One region of the Paraburkholderia sp. SIMBA_027 genome, then DNA from elsewhere that is predicted to be linked to it. Evidence: predicted binding sites of a transcription regulator. Region 1 holds the regulator's gene; each other region holds the start of a gene.
The links. The regulator LexA, encoded in region 1, represses DNA repair genes until DNA is damaged. The targets are predictions, from matches to a motif close to ACTGTATNNNNATACAGT.
Positions count from the first base shown of each region.

Region 2: SB764_RS27790 (VRR-NUC domain-containing protein) is a predicted target of LexA. The motif match lies at 1,347-1,364, and genes of this name have one in related genera.
Region 3: SB764_RS16325 (PA0069 family radical SAM protein) is a predicted target of LexA. The motif match lies at 2,036-2,053, and genes of this name have one in related genera.
Region 4: imuA (translesion DNA synthesis-associated protein ImuA) is a predicted target of LexA. The motif match lies at 2,156-2,173, and genes of this name have one in related genera.

Region 1 covers NZ_JAWRWY010000019.1:92,443-96,849, forward strand. The annotation lists gene SB764_RS30615 (DUF2939 domain-containing protein) at 1-696, opposite strand, end outside; gene SB764_RS30620 (hypothetical protein) at 866-1,225, opposite strand; gene lexA (transcriptional repressor LexA) at 1,289-1,939, opposite strand; gene SB764_RS30630 (sulfate ABC transporter substrate-binding protein) at 2,209-3,255, shown strand; gene cysT (sulfate ABC transporter permease subunit CysT) at 3,369-4,283, shown strand; gene cysW (sulfate ABC transporter permease subunit CysW) at 4,280-4,407, shown strand, end outside.
Region 2 covers NZ_JAWRWY010000016.1:35,924-40,330, forward strand. The annotation lists gene SB764_RS27790 (VRR-NUC domain-containing protein) at 1-1,339, opposite strand, end outside; gene SB764_RS27795 (hypothetical protein) at 1,482-2,015, shown strand; gene SB764_RS27800 (DUF3443 domain-containing protein) at 2,079-3,359, opposite strand; gene SB764_RS27805 (DUF2844 domain-containing protein) at 3,413-3,904, opposite strand; gene bamC (outer membrane protein assembly factor BamC) at 4,291-4,407, shown strand, end outside.
Region 3 covers NZ_JAWRWY010000008.1:12,655-17,061, reverse strand. The annotation lists gene SB764_RS16335 (PQQ-dependent sugar dehydrogenase) at 1-85, shown strand, start outside; gene SB764_RS16330 (NINE protein) at 263-736, shown strand; gene SB764_RS16325 (PA0069 family radical SAM protein) at 770-2,008, opposite strand; gene SB764_RS16320 (Lrp/AsnC ligand binding domain-containing protein) at 2,123-2,611, opposite strand; gene SB764_RS16315 (D-amino acid dehydrogenase) at 2,791-4,077, shown strand; partial or broken gene SB764_RS16310 (acyl-CoA dehydrogenase) at 4,163-4,407, opposite strand, start outside.
Region 4 covers NZ_JAWRWY010000008.1:153,352-157,758, reverse strand. The annotation lists gene SB764_RS17015 (Y-family DNA polymerase) at 1-1,296, opposite strand, end outside; gene imuA (translesion DNA synthesis-associated protein ImuA) at 1,178-2,044, opposite strand; tRNA gene SB764_RS17005 (tRNA-Pro) at 2,380-2,456, shown strand; gene sixA (phosphohistidine phosphatase SixA) at 2,694-3,158, shown strand; gene SB764_RS16995 (GNAT family N-acetyltransferase) at 3,450-4,268, shown strand; gene ppx (exopolyphosphatase) at 4,385-4,407, opposite strand, start outside.

The sequences.
Region 1 (4,407 bases):
GCTGCCCGAATCGGGTTCGTTCAATTCCACCGCCGCGAGCTTCCACGAGAACAGGCCGTGCCGCTCCAGGATGGCGGCATAGCGCTCGCTGTGCGCGCTGCGCTGCCATGTGACCGCGAACTCATTGATGCTGCGATAACCCGCCGTGGCTTGCGATCGGGGTTGCGCTTGAGCGGGCTCGGCCAGTGCGCCGGGGTTGGCGGGCGCTTCGGCTGACGCGCCACTTGGCGGCGCGGATGGCGGCGCGTTTTCTGCGGGCGGAGCCGGCGGCGGCGCGGCGGGTTGTTCGCCGGGCTTGCCGGTGGGCGGCATACCGTTGAGCAGCGCGGCGACGCCTTCAGGCGTGGCGTAGGCGTCGACGAGCGGGCCGATCAGCGCCGAGCCGATCACCGCGCCAAACAGCAGTAACGGATTGCTGCTGTGCTCGGCCTGAATGCGCCGTTGCAGCATTTCCCCGGCCTGTTGCTTGAGACTCGCGCGCAACGCGGGGTAATCGACGTATTCGCTCAGCGAGGCCGCGTCGCGTGCGTCGGCGGCCTGTTTGAGATGATTCAGCGCGATGTACGGCGAGGCGTAGCCGTAACCGAGCGCGGCCACCACGGCCACCGCCGCAACGGCGATGGCGACGGGCTTCTTCCAGTTCGAGGACTTGCCGGCGCGAGAGCGAGAAAGCTTGGGTGTATCGATATCGGTCATCGGAGAGCAGGCGCGCTGCGCGAGCAGCGCAAGGGTTCAGATAGCGGTTCAGTAGGAGTAGTTGAGTCGGCGATTCAATCACAGTGTTGACCACACGTGCGCCAAAACGATCCCTACACCCGCAAGAACCTCCGCCGACACGCTATTTCCCACCTTCCGATTTCACACCTTACTTCGCGAGCGCCGCCGCCAGATCGCTTTGCTGTTCGGCGATGCAGCGGTCGATGGCACGGCACACCGCGTCCATCGTGCCGACCATGATGAGACGCGACTGACCGTGATACACGCGCACCGGCGCGCGGCGGTCCGGCTGTTCCGTATTCAGCGTGCTGTTCAGCGACACGCGGGCGAAGGCCGGTTGCGCCGACGGCAGCGGCGGCAGTTCCGGCGTTTCCAGCTTCTCGAAAAGCGAGCCATTGAGCGCGGCGGCTGAGGCGCGCGCTTCACGCATTGCGCACGAGGCGATTCCGCGCAGATGGCGCAGACGGCCGAATTGACGGAAGGGCAACAGGCGGGCAAGGCGTTCCATGACTCTCTCCAGAGAAGTGCGCCACGAGGCGCAAAACCAGCGCTGACAGGCGCGGATGGATTCTTAGAATTCGGTGGGCCGGATCAGACCGACGGCAATGCCTTCGAGCGCGAAGTCGGCGCTGCCGGCCTGCACGAAGATGTTGTCGTAGTCGGGGTTCTCCGCGATCAGTTCGATGCCGTTGGGCTGGCGCTTCAGACGCTTCACGGTGACGTCGTCGCCCAGACGCGCCACGATGATCTGGCCGTCTTTCGCTTCGGCCTTCTTCTGCACGGCGAGCAGGTCGCCGTCGAGGATGCCGGCGTCGCGCATCGACAGCCCGCGCACCTTCAACAGATAGTCGGGGCGGCTGGAGAACAGCGCCGGGTCGCAGGCGTAGTTCTGCGAGATATGTTCTTGCGCGAGGATCGGGCTGCCTGCCGCGACGCGCCCGACCAGCGGCAGCGAGAGCTGCATGATGCTGGCGTGCGGCAGCGTGAACTGGTGCGGCAGGTCGTCGGGGCCGGGCATCAGACGGATGCCGCGCGAGGCGCCCGCCGCAAGCTCGATCACACCCTTGCGGGCCAGCGCGCGCAAATGCTCTTCCGCCGAGTTGGCCGAGCTGAAGCCCAGTTCGGCAGCGATCTCGGCGCGCGTGGGCGGAAAGCCGGTGCGCTCGATCGCGCGGCGGATCAGATCGAAAACCTGCTGCTGTCGTGCGGTGAGTTTGGTCATGTCGACACTGTATGTTTGAACAGGTAACTGTATTTTTATACAGTATTCGCCGCTTTTCAAGTGTTACTTGAACTTTGTCGTTTGGGTGCCGCCACAGCAGCGTTTCCCGGCGATCTGACGGACGAAAACACGCTCCAACGTCCGATTCCTCCGCCCTTACCACTTTTGCGTATTAAAGAATGAAAAAACATCATTTTTAATAATGTAAGCGGATCGCTAGACTGGCCTTCATCGATCGCAAGCACCACACGACAAAACGGAGAAAGTGGATGAATCAAGGCAATACGGGGCGCGCAGGCTGGCTGACTTCGCTGGCTGCAAAACTGGTCATCGGCATCGCACCGCTCGTCGGCATGGTGGCGATGGCGCCGGCTGCGCACGCGGATACCTCGCTGCTGAACGTGTCGTACGACCCGACGCGCGAGCTGTATCAGGAGATCAACGAAGCCTTCATCAAGCAGTGGAAGGCGAAGACGGGCGAAACGCTCACCATCAAGCAGTCGCACGGCGGCTCGGGCGCACAGGCGCGCTCGGTGCTCGACGGCCTGCAGGCGGACGTGGTGACGCTGGCGCTGGCCTGGGACATCGACGCGCTCGCCAACAAGGGCATCGTCGCGAAGGACTGGCAAAAGCGCCTGCCCGACAACGCCTCGCCGTACACCTCGACCATCGTGTTTCTGGTGCGCAAGGGCAATCCCAAGCACATCAAGGACTGGGACGATCTGACGAAGCCGGGCGTGTCGATCGTCACGCCGAATCCGAAGACCTCGGGCGGCGCGCGCTGGAACTACCTCGCGGCCTGGGCGTACGCCGAACATCAGCCGGGCGGCAACGACCAGAAGGCCAAGGAGTTCGTGACGAAGCTCTACAAGAATGCGGGCGTGCTCGATTCGGGCGCGCGCGGCGCGACCACGAGCTTCGTGCAGCGCGGCATCGGCGACGTGCTGATCGCCTGGGAAAACGAGGCCTTCCTGTCGCTGAAGGAATTCGGTCCGGACAAGTTCGAGATCGTGGTGCCGTCGGTGAGCATTCTGGCCGAGCCGCCGGTTGCCGTGGTCGACAAGGTCGTCGACAAGAAGGGCACGCGCAAGCAGGCCGAGGCGTATCTGCAGTTCCTCTATAGCGAGGAAGGTCAGGAGATCGCCGCGAAGAACTTCTACCGTCCGCGTTCGGACAAGGTGCCGGCGGCGCTGACGGCGAAGTTCCCGAAGCTGAAGCTCTACACGGTGGACGACACCTTCGGCGGCTGGGCCAACGCACAGAAGACGCATTTCGCGGATGGCGGCGTGTTCGACTCGATCTACCAGCCGCAATAAGCGCAGTCGCGGTTGTGCAGTAGCAGTATCGACGTAACGATAAAAACAAGGCGCGCCCTATGAGGCGCGCCTTTCGGCGCAACAGACGCGCAACCCATGTGAAGAGATCCAGCATGACGACGTTCCGATTACGCAAGCCAGGCGCGCTGCCGGGATTCGGCGTGACGCTCGGCATCACCGTGGCTTATCTGAGCCTCGTGGTGCTGATTCCGCTCGCGGCCACCTTTCTCAAGACCGCCACGCTCGACTGGGCGCAATTCGTGCGCGCCGTGTGGTCGCCGCGCGTGATCGCGTCGTACCGCCTGACGTTTACCGCCGCGCTCGGCGGCGCGCTCATCAACGCGGTGTTCGGCTTTCTGCTCGCGTGGGTGCTGGTGCGCTACACGTTCCCGTTCAAGCGCGTGATCGACGCGCTCGTCGATTTGCCGTTCGCGCTGCCGACCTCGGTGGCCGGCATTTCGCTCGCGGCCGTGTACGCGGGCAACGGCTGGATCGGCCAGTATCTGCAGCCGCTCGGACTCAAGATCGCCTTCACGCCGCTCGGCGTGCTGGTCGCGCTGACGTTCATCGGCCTGCCGTTCGTGGTGCGCACGGTGCAGCCCGTGCTCGAAGAGTTCGAGCGCGAGCAGGAAGAGGCGGCCGCGTGCCTCGGCGCGTCGCGCTGGCTGACGTTCCGCCGCGTCGTGCTGCCGGCGGCGTTTCCCGCGCTGCTGACCGGCTTCGCGCTGTCGTTCGCGCGCGCGCTGGGCGAGTACGGTTCGGTCATCTTCATCGCCGGCAACGTGCCGATGAAGTCCGAAATCACCTCGCTGCTCATCATCACCAAGCTCGAGCAATACGACTATGCAGGCGCGACGGCACTGGCCGTGGTGATGCTGTGCGTGTCGTTCGTGATGCTGCTGCTGATCAACACGCTGCAATGGTATTTGCAGCGCCGCACGAGCCGCGGTGGCGGCGCGCCGCGTGCGCCGAATGCAACGCAAACCACGACGCAAACCACGCAAGCCGCCGCCGGAGGTGCGCAATGAGCACGAACGCACGCCGTATTCCGGCAGGTCGTCCCAACCCCGTGACCGAAGCGCCGTGGGTGCGCTGGCTGCTGACGGGCATCGCGCTGGCGTTTCTCGCGCTGTTCCTCGTGGTGCCGCTCGT
Region 2 (4,407 bases), on a different contig from region 1:
GGTCGGCAGGGCCGCGCTGGAAAGGATGGAAGAACGCGCCCGGCAGCGGCGCGAACAGCGCGGGCCAGCAGAGCAGGCCGAACAGACTGGTGATTAGCGTGTTCTCGACGTAGAACACGGGCGCGTCGTCGGTGCTGAGCGCGCGGCGCGATGCTTCTTCCACGCGCAGAGCCGCCCACGCGGCGGGCAAGGTCAGCGAGAGCTTCGCGTGGGTGGACGCGGCGGTGTCGTCCGCTTGGCTTGCGTGTTTTTTCGCGCGTGTGCGCAGCAGGCGGCCGAGCGTGCGCGCCGCGCGTTGCGCCTCTTCCTCGTTCGCCGGCGCGGCGGCAATCGCCTGCGCGAGGGCCACGGCTTCGTCGCGGCGCGCGAGTTGTTCGAGCACGCGCACGCGCCGGTAGCGCGACTCCGGATGCGCGCTGTCCACGTAGGCGCGCCACGCGAGGTCGGCTTCGCTGGCGCGCTCGGCGGCGAGCCCCACGGCGTGGCGCAGACGGTCGTGACGCGCGCGCAGCCACGCATTGCCGTGCGTGCGGGGCGCGAGAGCGTCGAGCGTATCGAGCGCGTACGCGAGGCCCGCGACCGGATCGTCGGCGAGATCGAGCGCTTCGCGGCAATCGCGCAGGGCGAGATAGGCGTCGATGTCGGTGCGCTGCTGGAACGCGCGCGACGCCGCATCGAGCGGCACCTGCTCGTAGCGATAGACGCCCAGATCGGCGAGCACGAACTCGGTCCAGTCCTGGCGCAGATTGCCGAAGAACATCAGGCGCAGGCGCTCGCACAGCGGCGCAGCGTTGAAGCGGAACACGGCGTCGGCGGAAGCGGGGAACCACGCGGCCCATTCGCGTGCGTCGGGCGCGAGAGCGTCGAGCGCGGCAAGCGTGGCGGCGCGCGTGGCGCTGCGTTTGTCGAGCGCGTTGAGCGCTTGCACGGCGGCTGCGTGCGATGGCGCGTTGGCGGTGTCGGCCAGGTCGGGCTCATGGGTGACTTGCGCGAGGTGCGCAGCGAGCGCCAGCAATTCCGCCTTCGTGACGATTGCCGCGAGCGCATCGAAAGCGAGCACGGGCGCGCCGTCGAGCCAGCCGCCCGCCACCAGCGGCGCAGCGGCTTCGCGCGGGCAGCCGATTTCGGCGTAATCGAGCTTGCTGACGCGAAAATCCGGGCCTTTGCGCATCAGCATGCGCACGAACAACGCACGCGAGGCGCGCGGCAGGGCGACGAATTCGCGCAGGAAGCGGCGTTCCCCGTCGTCGAACAGGTCGGCGCAGCGCGCGTCGAGCCAGCCGAGCGCACGCTCGAAGTTTGCGAGGTAATAGAACGGATCGGGGGAGTCGGGAAGCACGCGCGGCACTGTACGGATATACAGCAGCGATGATAGCAGGCCCGCGCCGCCGCGCATCGCTTCGACGGAGGGCGCGGCCTACCGTAGGCTACAATTGCCGCAGCCTGAAAACCGAACCGCGCTTCGAGCGCATGAAAGAGCGATGAATAAACGGAATGTCAGCCTCGTCGGCCTTGCGGCCGGCGTTACCCTGCTCGCGGGATGCGTCGCGCAGTATCAGAATCCGGGCGCCTGCGAGCAGGAGATGCGCACGCGGCTGAACCAGGCGTCGCTGGGCGAACTCTCCGTCACGCATACCGCCGTGGCGTATCGCGGCGAACGCGTGGTGATCGAAGGGCATCTCGAACGCGGCGCGTTGCCGGCGTCGGAGGCGGTCGCCGCATCGGCGGCTGTGGCTGCGAGCGGGGCACATGCGGCTACGGGTGCTTCGAGTGCTGCGGTGGCGTCGGCGGCTTCGGCTGCGTCGGGCGCTTCGTCGACGCATGCAGCGGAAGCCAAGCCCTCCACGCCCGTCGAGCTGATCGCCCGCAAACTCGGCCTGCACAAGGCGCCGCCCACGGCCACCGCCGCCGAGTGCACCTACGATCACACCGGCAGCCTCACGTCGTTCCACTGGCTCGCGCCGGCCGCGCTCGCGAAGACCACGCCGGCTTCCGACGCCAGCGCGCAAGACTAAGCACGTTTCGTCCATCATGACGAGGCGCGCTGCGCGCGCCTCGCTCCGTTTTCCCCCTCGTCATCAGAACGCGAAGTACGGTCCCGCGCCCACCGGCGTCGCCTGGGCCTCGATCGCCGTATAGACGCGCTTGCCGAAGAAAAACGGCAGGCCCCATCCGAACGCATGGCCGTTGTAGCCCGCCAGATTCGCGAACGCCCAGTTGCCGCTCGCGAAGAGCGTCTGCGCGCTGTCGATCGAAAGCGCGGCGGGCGCGCCGGTGCCGTCGATGCCCTTGATCGTCGCGCTGAGACTTTGCGGCGATGACGGGCAGTACCAGACGCCGCAGCGCGTGAGCGTCGCGTTGGCGAAGAAGAATCCGTTCGAGCCGCTGTCCAGATAGCTTTGCGCGTAGACGCTGCCGTCCGAGGTGGTGGTCGAGACGAAGCCCGTCACGGTGTTCGCGCGCAGCACAGTCGCGCCGCCGAGCGCGTTGTTCGACTGCGAGCCGATGCCGAAGATCAGCGATCCGGACACGCTCGATGCGCCGGTCGCGGCCACCGCGGGCAGGTCGAGCACGACGCCGTTGTTGTCGGTGGCGAAGGCGGCGACGGGGTTGCGCACCTGCTGCGCGAGCGGCTGCGCGCTGGCCGCGCAAGTGCCCGACGCGCACGCGTAGTACCACGATCCCGACGCCTGATTGACGCACGACGCGCCGCAGTCGGCATCGAACGGACCGACGCCGAGGATGCCGTTCGCGCGCAGCGTCCCGGGCGTCAGCATCGCGAGGCCGCGGCCCTGGCAGGCGCTCGGCGTGGCGGGCACGGCCGGGTCGGCGATCACCTGGATCGGCAGCGCGGACGCCACTTCGCCCGCGAGCCGCACGTCGGCGCTGCGCACGGCGCCCCAGGTGTAGCCGCTGCCGAAGCCCGCGCATTCGCCCGCGATGGCCTGGCCGCCGCCCGCCGACACGGCGGGCAGATTCAGTCCGGCGGGCAGCGCGGAAGCGAGCAGCCGCAGGCCCTGCGAACCGGTGTCCACCTGCACGTTGCCGATGGTCGCGCAGGTGTTCGTGCCCGGCACGCAGACGGTCACGGTCGTGGTGAGCATGTTGCGCGTCGAGCTGGGCGTGGCCGCGACGCTCACGGGATGCACGTTGGGCGTGCTCGACGGCGGCACGCTCGTATTGCTGGTGTTCGGCGCGGGCGTGGCCGCAGGTTTGACGGCGGTAGGCGCGGCGGTCGCGCTGGGGGCGGGCGGACTGCCCGCGCCGTTGCCGCCGCCATCGCCCCCGCCGCCGCCGCAGGCGACGAGCGTGACGCTCAGCGCGAGCCCAAGGACGCTCGCGCAAGCGAGCAGGCGCATGCGGCGGCGGGATGGCGCAGACTCTTGTGCCCGCGCTGGAAGTTCATGTGCGTTCATTGCAGTGCCCTCTCAGTGATGCCGACGGGCAGCGCGCCGGGCAGCCACGCGCGCCCGATGTAACCGCGCATGTGACCGCCGGTTTCGACGATGACCGATGGCGTTTCCACGCGCGCGGCGTGCAGTTCGTCGCCGCCGGCGGCGTGCAGCGCTGCCGCGCCGCTGTGCCAGGTGGCGGCGTACGGGCCGAGGAGTGTGTCGAGATTGGGCGTCGCCGGGCCTTGCCAGGTGTAGGCGAAGATCCGCCGGCTGCGGGCGTCGATGTAGACGTTGACGGTCGTGCCCGCGGCATCGGTGTAGCTCGCCATCCGCGCCTCGCCGCCCGCGACGCTGTGCGCGGGCGGCGAGGCGGCTTCGGCGGCGGGGGCGATGTCGCCGAGCGCGGCGTGCGCGACGGCGGGCAGACCGGCCAGGCACACGAGTGCGCAGGTAACTGCGCGGGCGACAGACGTGACGCGGCCCGCCTCGGTGAGGCTGCAAGTTGTCATATTTCTCTCCGTTAGATTCTTTTTTCGAGATGTTTCTTTTCTTTTTGAGAAAAGTAGCACCGGGCCCTTTCAGGCAAGCCCACCGAACGCGCGACACCGCACTGCGCAAACTCGAGCGAACCTCGATAGAACCCGCAGTCGCTTGATTTGTAAGGAAAAGCTGAGCAAAAGGGCACAATCGGCAAGGCTTACCGAATGTTGATAAACGTTAATTTGATTACGGGAAATGCCGGTAAAGGCCGCGCGGACAGGGCGTTGCGCGCGAGGAAAGCGTTTCAAGCGGCGTTGTCGCCCCCGGCTTTTTGCACATCACGCCGAGTCGCCGGTAAAATGTTTGGTTGATCCACGAAACCGGACGTGGCCTAAGCCGAAGGGATTACCCGAACATGAGTGATTTTCATCAACGTCTTGCCGCACGCGCCTTTGCGCTCCTGATGGCGGGCGGGTTGGTCGCCGGCTGCAGTTCGCCGTCGCCGAACAAGATCGATTACCGCAGCGACGCC
Region 3 (4,407 bases), on a different contig from region 1:
TGTGCTGCCGCTGCCCGACGGCTCGCTGCTCATCAGCGACGATTACGCGGGCGCGATCTATCGCGTGACGTATTCGAAGCCGTAAGCGCGGGCCCGGACGCCGCACGAACGCCGCACGCGTGAGCGCGAACATAAGCGCCAAGCTCTGCTGGCGCGCGCGCACGCCACGTACAATGGGCCGCGCGCCCATCGCGCCCTCGTCTGCGCTTCATCTGCTTTTCGCCCGCTCTTCGCCTGCTCCTCGCCTGCTCACTGCCTGCTCATGTCCAATCAAAACAAGCCCGCAGCACGCTTTCGCAACAAGACGCTCACCGCCGCTCTCGCCTTTCTGCTTGGCAGCCTCGGCGCGCATCGCTTCTATCTGTATGGCGCGCGCGACGTGTGGGGCTGGGCGCACATCGCCGGCACGCTGATCGGCATTCCGGGTGTGTTGCTGCTGATGGCCACCGAACGCGCGTCGGTGCCCGGCTGGGGGATGGCGGTGATCGGCGCGATTTCGGTGCTCTCGGCGTTTCTGGCCGCGATCGTCTACGGTCTGCGCCCCGACGCGAAGTGGGACGCGCAATTCAACGCCGCCTTCGCGGGCCGTCGCGCGAGCCGCTCGGGCTGGGCCGTGATCTTCGTCGTGATCTTCTCGCTGCTGATCGGCGCATTCCTGCTGATGACCGGCCTCGCGCTTTCGTTCCAGACGTATTTCGAATCGCAGGTCGAAGCCGCCAAGGCGATTTCGCAGTAACGCGGCATTCACGTAACCGCAGCGCCATTGCGCTCAGAACAGATCGAGCTGGCGCTTCTGTTCCTGCGCCTTCGCGCGCACGAACTCCGACATGTCGAGAATGCCGTGACGCCGCTCGTTCAACCCGAGCCGCCGCACCGCGTTGTGAAAGCGCTGCTTGAGCAGGTCGGCCCATAGCCCGGTGCCCTTCATGCGCTGCGAAAACGACGACTCGTAATCCTTGCCGCCGCGCATGTCGCGCACGCGGCTCATCACGCGCTCGGCACGCTGCGGGAAATGCGCGGCGAGCCAGTCCTGAAACAGCGGCGAGACTTCCCAAGGCAGCCGCAGCACGATAAAGCTCGCGCTCGTCGCGCCCGCTTCGGCGCAGGCTTCGAGCACTCGCTCCATGTCGGGTTCGGTGACGAACGGGATCACCGGCGCGATGCTCACCCCCACCGGAATGCCCGCCTGCGCGAGCGTGCGGATCGTGCGCAGGCGGCGCGACGGCGTGGCCGCACGCGGTTCCAGCGTGCGCGCGATGTCGGCGTCGAGCGTGGTGATGGTGATGGCGGCCATGAACTGCTGGCGCTCCGCCATCGGCGCGAGCAGGTCGAGATCGCGTTCGATCAGCGACGATTTCGTGATGGCCGCGAACGGATGCTGCCGCTGCGCCAACACCTCGATCACGCGCCGCGTGATGCGCAGCTCGCGCTCGACGGGCTGCCAGGCGTCGGTATTCACGCCGAGCGCGATGGGCTCCGGCTCGTAGCCGGGTTTCGCCAGTTCGCGCGCGAGCAGTTCGGGCGCGTTGATCTTCGCGTACAGGCGACTCTCGAAATCGAGACCCGGCGAAAGTCCCAGATAACTGTGCGTGGGCCGCGCGAAACAATAAATGCAGCCATGCTCGCAACCGCGATACGGATTGAGTGACACGTTGAACGGAATGTCCGGCGACTGGTTGCGCGTGAGGATGCTTTTCGCGCGCTCCTCGTAGATCTGCGTGCGCAGCGCGGGCTCCGGCGTTTCGCGCTCGCCGGCTTGCGCGTTGGCTTGCGCGTTGGCTTGCTCGTCGATTTGCGCGCCCGCTTCATCGCTGCGCTCGCGCGCGTCGGCCGGCGATTCGACGTGCTGCCAGCCGTCGTCGTATGCCTCGCGCTGATCGACCTCGTAGCGCCCTTGCAGGTTCGTGACCGCGCCGCGCCCCTTGCGCGGCGCGGGCGGCGCGACGGGATACCAGGCGTCGGGGTCGGGGGCGCGATTAGCGTCGTTCGCGGGTGGGTTGCGGTTCACGGCGGGGCAAAAACAAAGCGTCTCGATACTGTACAAATATACAGTATCGAGACGCTTTGTCGAGTGCGAAAAACGGGGTGGAGTTGGTTGCCAGAACCCGACGCTTGAGCCGGACTACTCGCCCACCGCGATCGTCAGCGTCTCCTTGATCTCTTCCATCACCACATAGCTCTTCGACTGCACCGCGCCCGGCAGTTGCAGCAGGATGTCGCCGAGCAGCTTGCGGTAGTCCGCCATTTCGCCGATGCGCGCCTTGATCAGATAGTCGAAGTCGCCCGACACCAGGTGGCATTCGAGCACCTCGGGAATCTTCTGCACCTCGCGGCGGAACTGATCGAACATGTTGCCGCTCTTGTGGTCGAGCGTGATCTCCACGAACACCAGCAGCGCCGCGCCGAGCACGTTCGGATTGACGCGCGCGTAGTAGCCCGTGATGACGCCGTCTCGCTCCATGCGCTTGACCCGCTCGATGCACGGCGTGACCGACAGCCCGACCTGCTCGGCGAGGTCTTTCATGGCCATGCGGCCGTCCTGCTGAAGCAGCTTGAGGATGCGGTGATCGAGCCGGTCGAGTGCGCGGACCGGCTGACGCTGCGTTCTCATGTTTTTTTCCTGAAAATCAGATAAATACAATAACAAAACCTAGTCTTACAACAATAGCATAGTCGATATTACTGGCTACATCCGGATTTTCGTGCCATCCGCCCTGCCGCCGCTCAAAACGGCCCTGCGGCGCCCCGGCAAGACCGCGTAGCCCAAACAATTCTCTCTACGGAGCAGCTATGCGAGTCGTCGTGTTGGGCAGTGGTGTGGTCGGTGTGGCCAGCGCCTGGTATCTTGCCCGCGCGGGCCATGAAGTGACGGTGATCGACCGCGAGTCCGGTCCCGCGCTCGACACCAGTTTTGCGAACGCCGGCCAGATTTCGCCGGGCTACGCCGCGCCGTGGGCGGCGCCGGGCGTGCCGCTCAAGGCGATCAAGTGGATGTTCGAGAAGCACGCGCCGCTCGCCATCCGCCTCGACGGCACGAAGTTCCAGCTGCAATGGATGTGGCAGATGCTGCAGAACTGCACGGCCGGGCGCTACGCGCAGAACAAGGGCCGCATGGTGCGTCTGGCCGAATACAGCCGCGACTGCCTGCAGGCGCTGCGCGCCGACACCGGCATCCAGTACGAAGGCCGCACGGGCGGCACGCTGCAGGTGTTCCGCACGCAGCAGCAATTCGAAGGCGCGGCGAAGGACATCGCCGTGCTCAAGGACGCCAACGTGCCATACGAACTGCTGAGCGCCGCCGAACTCGGCCGCGCCGAACCCGCGCTCGCCGCCGTCTCGCACAAGCTCACGGGCGGCCTGCGTCTGCCCGGCGACGAAACCGGCGACTGCCAGCTCTTCACCACGCGCCTCGCCGCGATGGCCGCCGAACTCGGCGTGAAGTTCCGCTACAACACGCCGATCGACGGCCTCGCCGTGCAGGGCGACCGCATCGCGGGCGTGCAATGCGGCAGCGAACTCGTGCGCGCCGACAGCTATGTGCTCGCGCTCGGCTCGTACTCCACGAAGATGCTCTCGGGTCTCATGAAGATTCCGGTGTATCCGCTCAAGGGTTATTCGATCACCGCGCCGATCGTCAACGCCGACGCCGCGCCGGTCTCCACCGTGCTCGACGAAACCTACAAGATCGCGATCACGCGTTTCGACGACCGCATTCGCGTGGGCGGCATGGCGGAAATCGTCGGCTTCGACAAGTCGCTCAAGCAGGCGCGCCGCGAAACGCTCGAAATGTGCGTGAACGATCTGTTCCCCGGCGGCGGCGATACGGCTCAAGCCAGCTTCTGGACCGGTCTGCGCCCGATGACGCCGGACGGCACGCCCATCGTCGGCCGCACGCCGCTCTCGAACCTGTTCCTGAACACGGGGCACGGCACGCTCGGCTGGACCATGTCGTGCGGCTCGGGCCAGTTGCTCGCCGACCTCATCTCCGGCAAGCAACCCGCGATCAAGGCCGACGACCTCTCGGTCTATCGCTACCTCGGCGAACAGCACGGCACGCATCGCCCGGCTTACGCTTAAGGACTCGCCGCTTCGTTGAAGGCGGCAAAAAACGGCGGCGCTCTGAAGAGAGGCCGCCGTTTTTCATGACCCCGCACGCCGTCAATCAGAACTGATCTTCCGGCAATGCCAGCACGCCCTCGTCGCCCTTCGCGTTGACGATACCCGCTTCGAGCGCCAGCGCGCGCGGCAACACCTGCTCCGCATAGCACTGCGCCGTCGCGATCTTCGCGCCGTAGAACGCCGGATCGTGCGGCATGAGCCGTTGCGCGGCGAGCATCGCGCGCGCCATCTGCCAGCCGCCCAGCACGACGCCCGCGAGCATCAGATACGGCACGCTGCCCGCGAACA
Region 4 (4,407 bases), on a different contig from region 1:
GCTCGCCCGCCACGTGCGCGCCGACATGGCGTGCTCGGGCCGGTGATCGTCCTCGACGAAAAGTTGCAGCACGTTCTGCTCGCCCACGCGCGCGCCGATGCGCTCGAACAGTTGCGTGATCGACGCCTCCGACGCCTCGGGCATCGGGAACAGCGTGTCGGTGGGCGCGGCATATTCGCTGACCTGGTCGGCAACCAGCGCGAGCCCGATGACCGGCGCGATCAGCTCGGTCTGGTTGAGCTTCTCGCGCAGCAGCCAGAGCAGATGCTCGGGATCGCGCGACGGCGCGGCCCACGCAAGCGCGAGGCTCGACGTGCGCGGCGCGTGGCGCGACGCGAGCTCGTGTTCGAGGCGCAATTCGAAGCCGCTCAACGCGCCGTGCTGCGCGGCGAGCCAGCCCGCCAGCTGCATCACGAGACGGCGTGCGGCGAACAGCAGCGCCTCGGCGCTTTCCACGCGCGCCTGCAATTCGAGCGACGCATGAAACGACGGCGGCGCGGCGAACCAGACACGCGGATCGGGCGCCTCGCCGCGCGCCTGCGCGAGCCACGCGAGCACGCCGTCGCCGAAACGCCGCACGATGCCGTCGCGCGGCAGCCGCCGCAGATCGCCGAGCGTCGCGCAGCCGATCTGCGTGAGCGCCTGTTCGTGCTGCGCGGCGAACGGCGCGAGACCGACCGGCAGCGCGTCGAGCGCGCGCGCGAGCGTCGTTTCCTTGAGTACGTGCCAGCGCCGCGACGAGACCCGCGTGGCGCGCGCCTGCGCCAGCGTCCACGCACCCCACGCCGTGGGCGCGCAGGCGATGCGCGCGGCGTGCCCGCAGCTCGCGACCGTGGCCGACACCTTCGCGAGCAGCGCGCGCACGCCGCCGAACAGCCGCAGCCCCGAGCCGACTTCGAGCAACAAGGTATGCGACTGCGCGAACGACACCTTCGGCGTGTAGGCGAGCAACGCGAGCGCGAGCGCCTCGAACGCGCGCTGCTCGCGCGCCGCGTCGGCTTCGAGCAGCACGAGGCCCGGCGCGAGCGCCAGCGCATGCGCGCGCGTGGCGCCGGGCTGCACGCCGAGACGGAACGCGTCGAGATCGGCGATCAGGATGCGCGCGTGATCGGCGAGCGCATGGCAGCGCTCGGGCGGCGCGGCGGCTTCATCGTGCGGATGGGCGGGATCGGCGTGCTCAGCCCGCCTGTCCTGCGGCGGCAGTGACGACAGTGACGGCGGTGGCGGCGGCGCGGGCGGCAGGATCGGTTTGACGGCCTCCAGCGGCAACAACGGCAAGGTGACGGCGATCCACAGCATGATGATTGGCCCCGGGCCACGGCAGCGCCGACGCCTCGCCCGGCTGGGGCAACAGCGACGCCTGCAACGGCAAAGTAATGACGAGTGGCTGGGCGGGCGGCGGCCCGCGGCGTTTGAAAATATCGACGGACACGGCGGCGAGCTGCATCCAGGCGCGCCGGTTCAGACTCGCGTCCGCCTCGGGCGGCGGCACCGGCGTGCAGACCATGCGCAGCGGCGCCGGCGACGACTGGTTGCGCGCCGCGGGCGGCCGCATGAGAAACGCGAGCGCCTGCGAATCCTGCGCGGCGACCTGCAGACGCCGCAGGGTGTCGGCGCGCGCCTTCGGCTGCCAGAGCATCACGGCGCCGATGCCATCCTGCTTGAGCGCCTGCTCGGCGGCCCAGGGCGCCTCGTGCTCGCTCGCACGCACCCAGATCACGCGGTCGAGCGCGATGCCCCACGCCTTGAGCGCGCAGGCGTACGGCTGCCACGGCGGTGCGACCAGCAGCACATGACGGCCCGCCTGCGCCGTCAGCGCGCGCAGCGCGGGCGCGACGAGCCGCATCTCGCCGATGCCGCCCTGCTCGACCAGCAGCTCGGTCAGGCTGCCCGCGGGCCAGCCGGCGCCGGGCAACAGGGCGTCGAGCGCGGCGTGACCGCTCGACACCGTGCGCTCGCTCGCGTACGCGAGCTGATCGCCCTGCCAGACGCGGCTTTGCAGCCGCGACGGCAGATGCGCGGTGAGCTGAATCGCGGCGGCCATGCGTGCGCTCCGTTGCCGGGTTGCCCTGTCGATCGGGAATAGTTCGCCCTGCCCGGCAATGAAGGGGCATGGCGAAGGGAGTTGGGCGGGCGCATCGGGTGGCGCCGCAGTCCTGTATATTTATACAGTATTTCTGCGCGTTCCTGGAAGGGAGTTTTGGGTGGCCAAGGGGTGGCCAAGGGGTGGCCCAGGGTGGCCAGGCCAAGACGCGACGCGACGCGGAATTTTGAGGGGCGGATGGCGTGCCGGGATCGTCGCAAAAGCATCGCCAGCAAAAACAGCGAGCAAACGGATTTGACGCCGCGGGTAGGAAGACGCTACAATCCGCGGCTCCTCGGAGCGTAGCGCAGCCTGGTAGCGCATCTGATTTGGGATCAGAGGGTCGTAGGTTCGAATCCTATCGCTCCGACCACAGCTTCAAGCAAAAAGCCCAGCCTTAACCGGCTGGGCTTTTTGTTTTTCCGGCAGTCCTTCGACGCTTCCCGGCTGGGCAGCAATCCGGGCAATCCACACCCTGCCGCACCCTTCGCCGGCACACCCCATGCTCCCTACAATGGCAAAACACCGGCGAAAAACGAAACCGCGAAAAATAACGCCCCCCGCCTCGCGACATCCCGCCCATCCCGCCCATCTCCCAGGAGAGCCGCTCATGAATCTCATCCTCTGGCGCCACGCCGAAGCCGAAGACTTTGCGTCCAGCGACCTCGCGCGCCAGCTCACCACACGGGGACGCAAGCAGGCGCAGAACGTCGCGCGCTGGTTGCGCTCACGTCTGCCCGAAGACGCCGTGATCCTCGCGAGCCCCGCCGCGCGCACGATCCAGACCGCCGAGGCGCTCACCGACCAGTACCGCGTGGTGCGCGAAATCGCGCCCGATGCCAGCGTCGACGCCGTGCTCACCGCCGCCGGCTGGCCCGATGGCATCGCCTCCACCGTTGTCGTGGTCGGCCATCAGCCGACGCTCGGCGAAGTCGCCGCGCACCTCCTGTCGCACGACAGCGACCGCCGCGGCTGGCCCGTGAAGAAGTCGGGCGTCCTCTGGATCAAAAGCCGCGAGCGCAACGGCGACGGCGCAGCCGTCCTGCTCGCCGCCATCACGCCCGAACTCGTCTGATCGGCACCACACTGCGCGACTGCGCACCACGTCGCGCGCAAGATCGCGCGCCTTCGTCGCCCTCTCCTCACGCGCCGCCGCTCGCGGCGCGACTCCCCGCCTGAATGCCACCTAAGCCCGCCTGAACCCGCCGAAATCCCGCAAACGGCGTCACTAAACCGCACAACGGCCTCGCACCGCTCTGTCAGCCTTACAGAGCGTCATCGAATCGTCATTGCGTTTTCATGGAAACGTAACCGCGTATTACTAAATTGCCGGGAAAGTTCTCTTACTTCCCGACCAGGACGCCCCATGCGAGATCTGCCGATGCCCACCCTGCCGTTCGCCTCGAGCCTCTTCGAGTCGAATCGGCGTCTGCCGCGCGCCGAAGAAACGGTCACCGCGCAGCACCGCCTTCAGGTGGCCTGGGCTCGCAGCGACGAAGAACTGCGCGAAGCGCAGCGCCTGCGCTACCGCGTGTTCGCCGAGGAAATGGGCGCGCGTCTGACCGGCCCGGCCGGTCTCGACGTCGACGCCTTCGACCACTATTGCGATCACCTGATCGTGCGCGATCTCGACACGCTCAAGGTCGTCGGCACCTATCGCGTGCTGCCGCCGCACGAAGCCACGCGCATCGGCCGCCTGTACGCCGAGAGCGAATTCGACGTGTCGCGCCTCGCGCATTTGCGTCCGAAGATGGTCGAAGTGGGCCGCTCGTGCGTGCATCCCGACTACCGCAGCGGCTCGGTCATCATGTCGCTGTGGGGCGGTCTGGGCGCCTACATGACGCATAACGGCTACGAGACGATGCTCGGCTGCGCGAGCGTGGCGATGGCCGACGGCGGCCACTACGCGGCCAATCTCTACGCCTCGCTCGGCGCGAACGCGCTGACCGATCCGGAATACCGCGCCTTCCCGCACACGCCGCTGCCCGTCGAGGAACTGCGCACGGGCGGCAGCGCCGTGCCGCCGCCGCTGATCAAGGGCTATCTGCGTCTCGGCGCGAAGATCTGCGGCGCGCCGGCCTGGGATCCGGACTTCAACACCGCCGACTTCCTGACGCTGTTCCGTCTCTCGGACATCAACGAACGTTACGCGCGCCACTTCCTCGGCGAGGCCGCCACGCGCTGATCCACCGCGGCTTCACCGCATTCACGACGTCGCAAAACAAAACGCCCGGCCATTGAGCCGGGCGTTTTCATGTCCACATCGTCACGCAGGTCGTGCAGAACGCGCTGAGCGCGCGATCACTCTTCCGTATAAACCACGC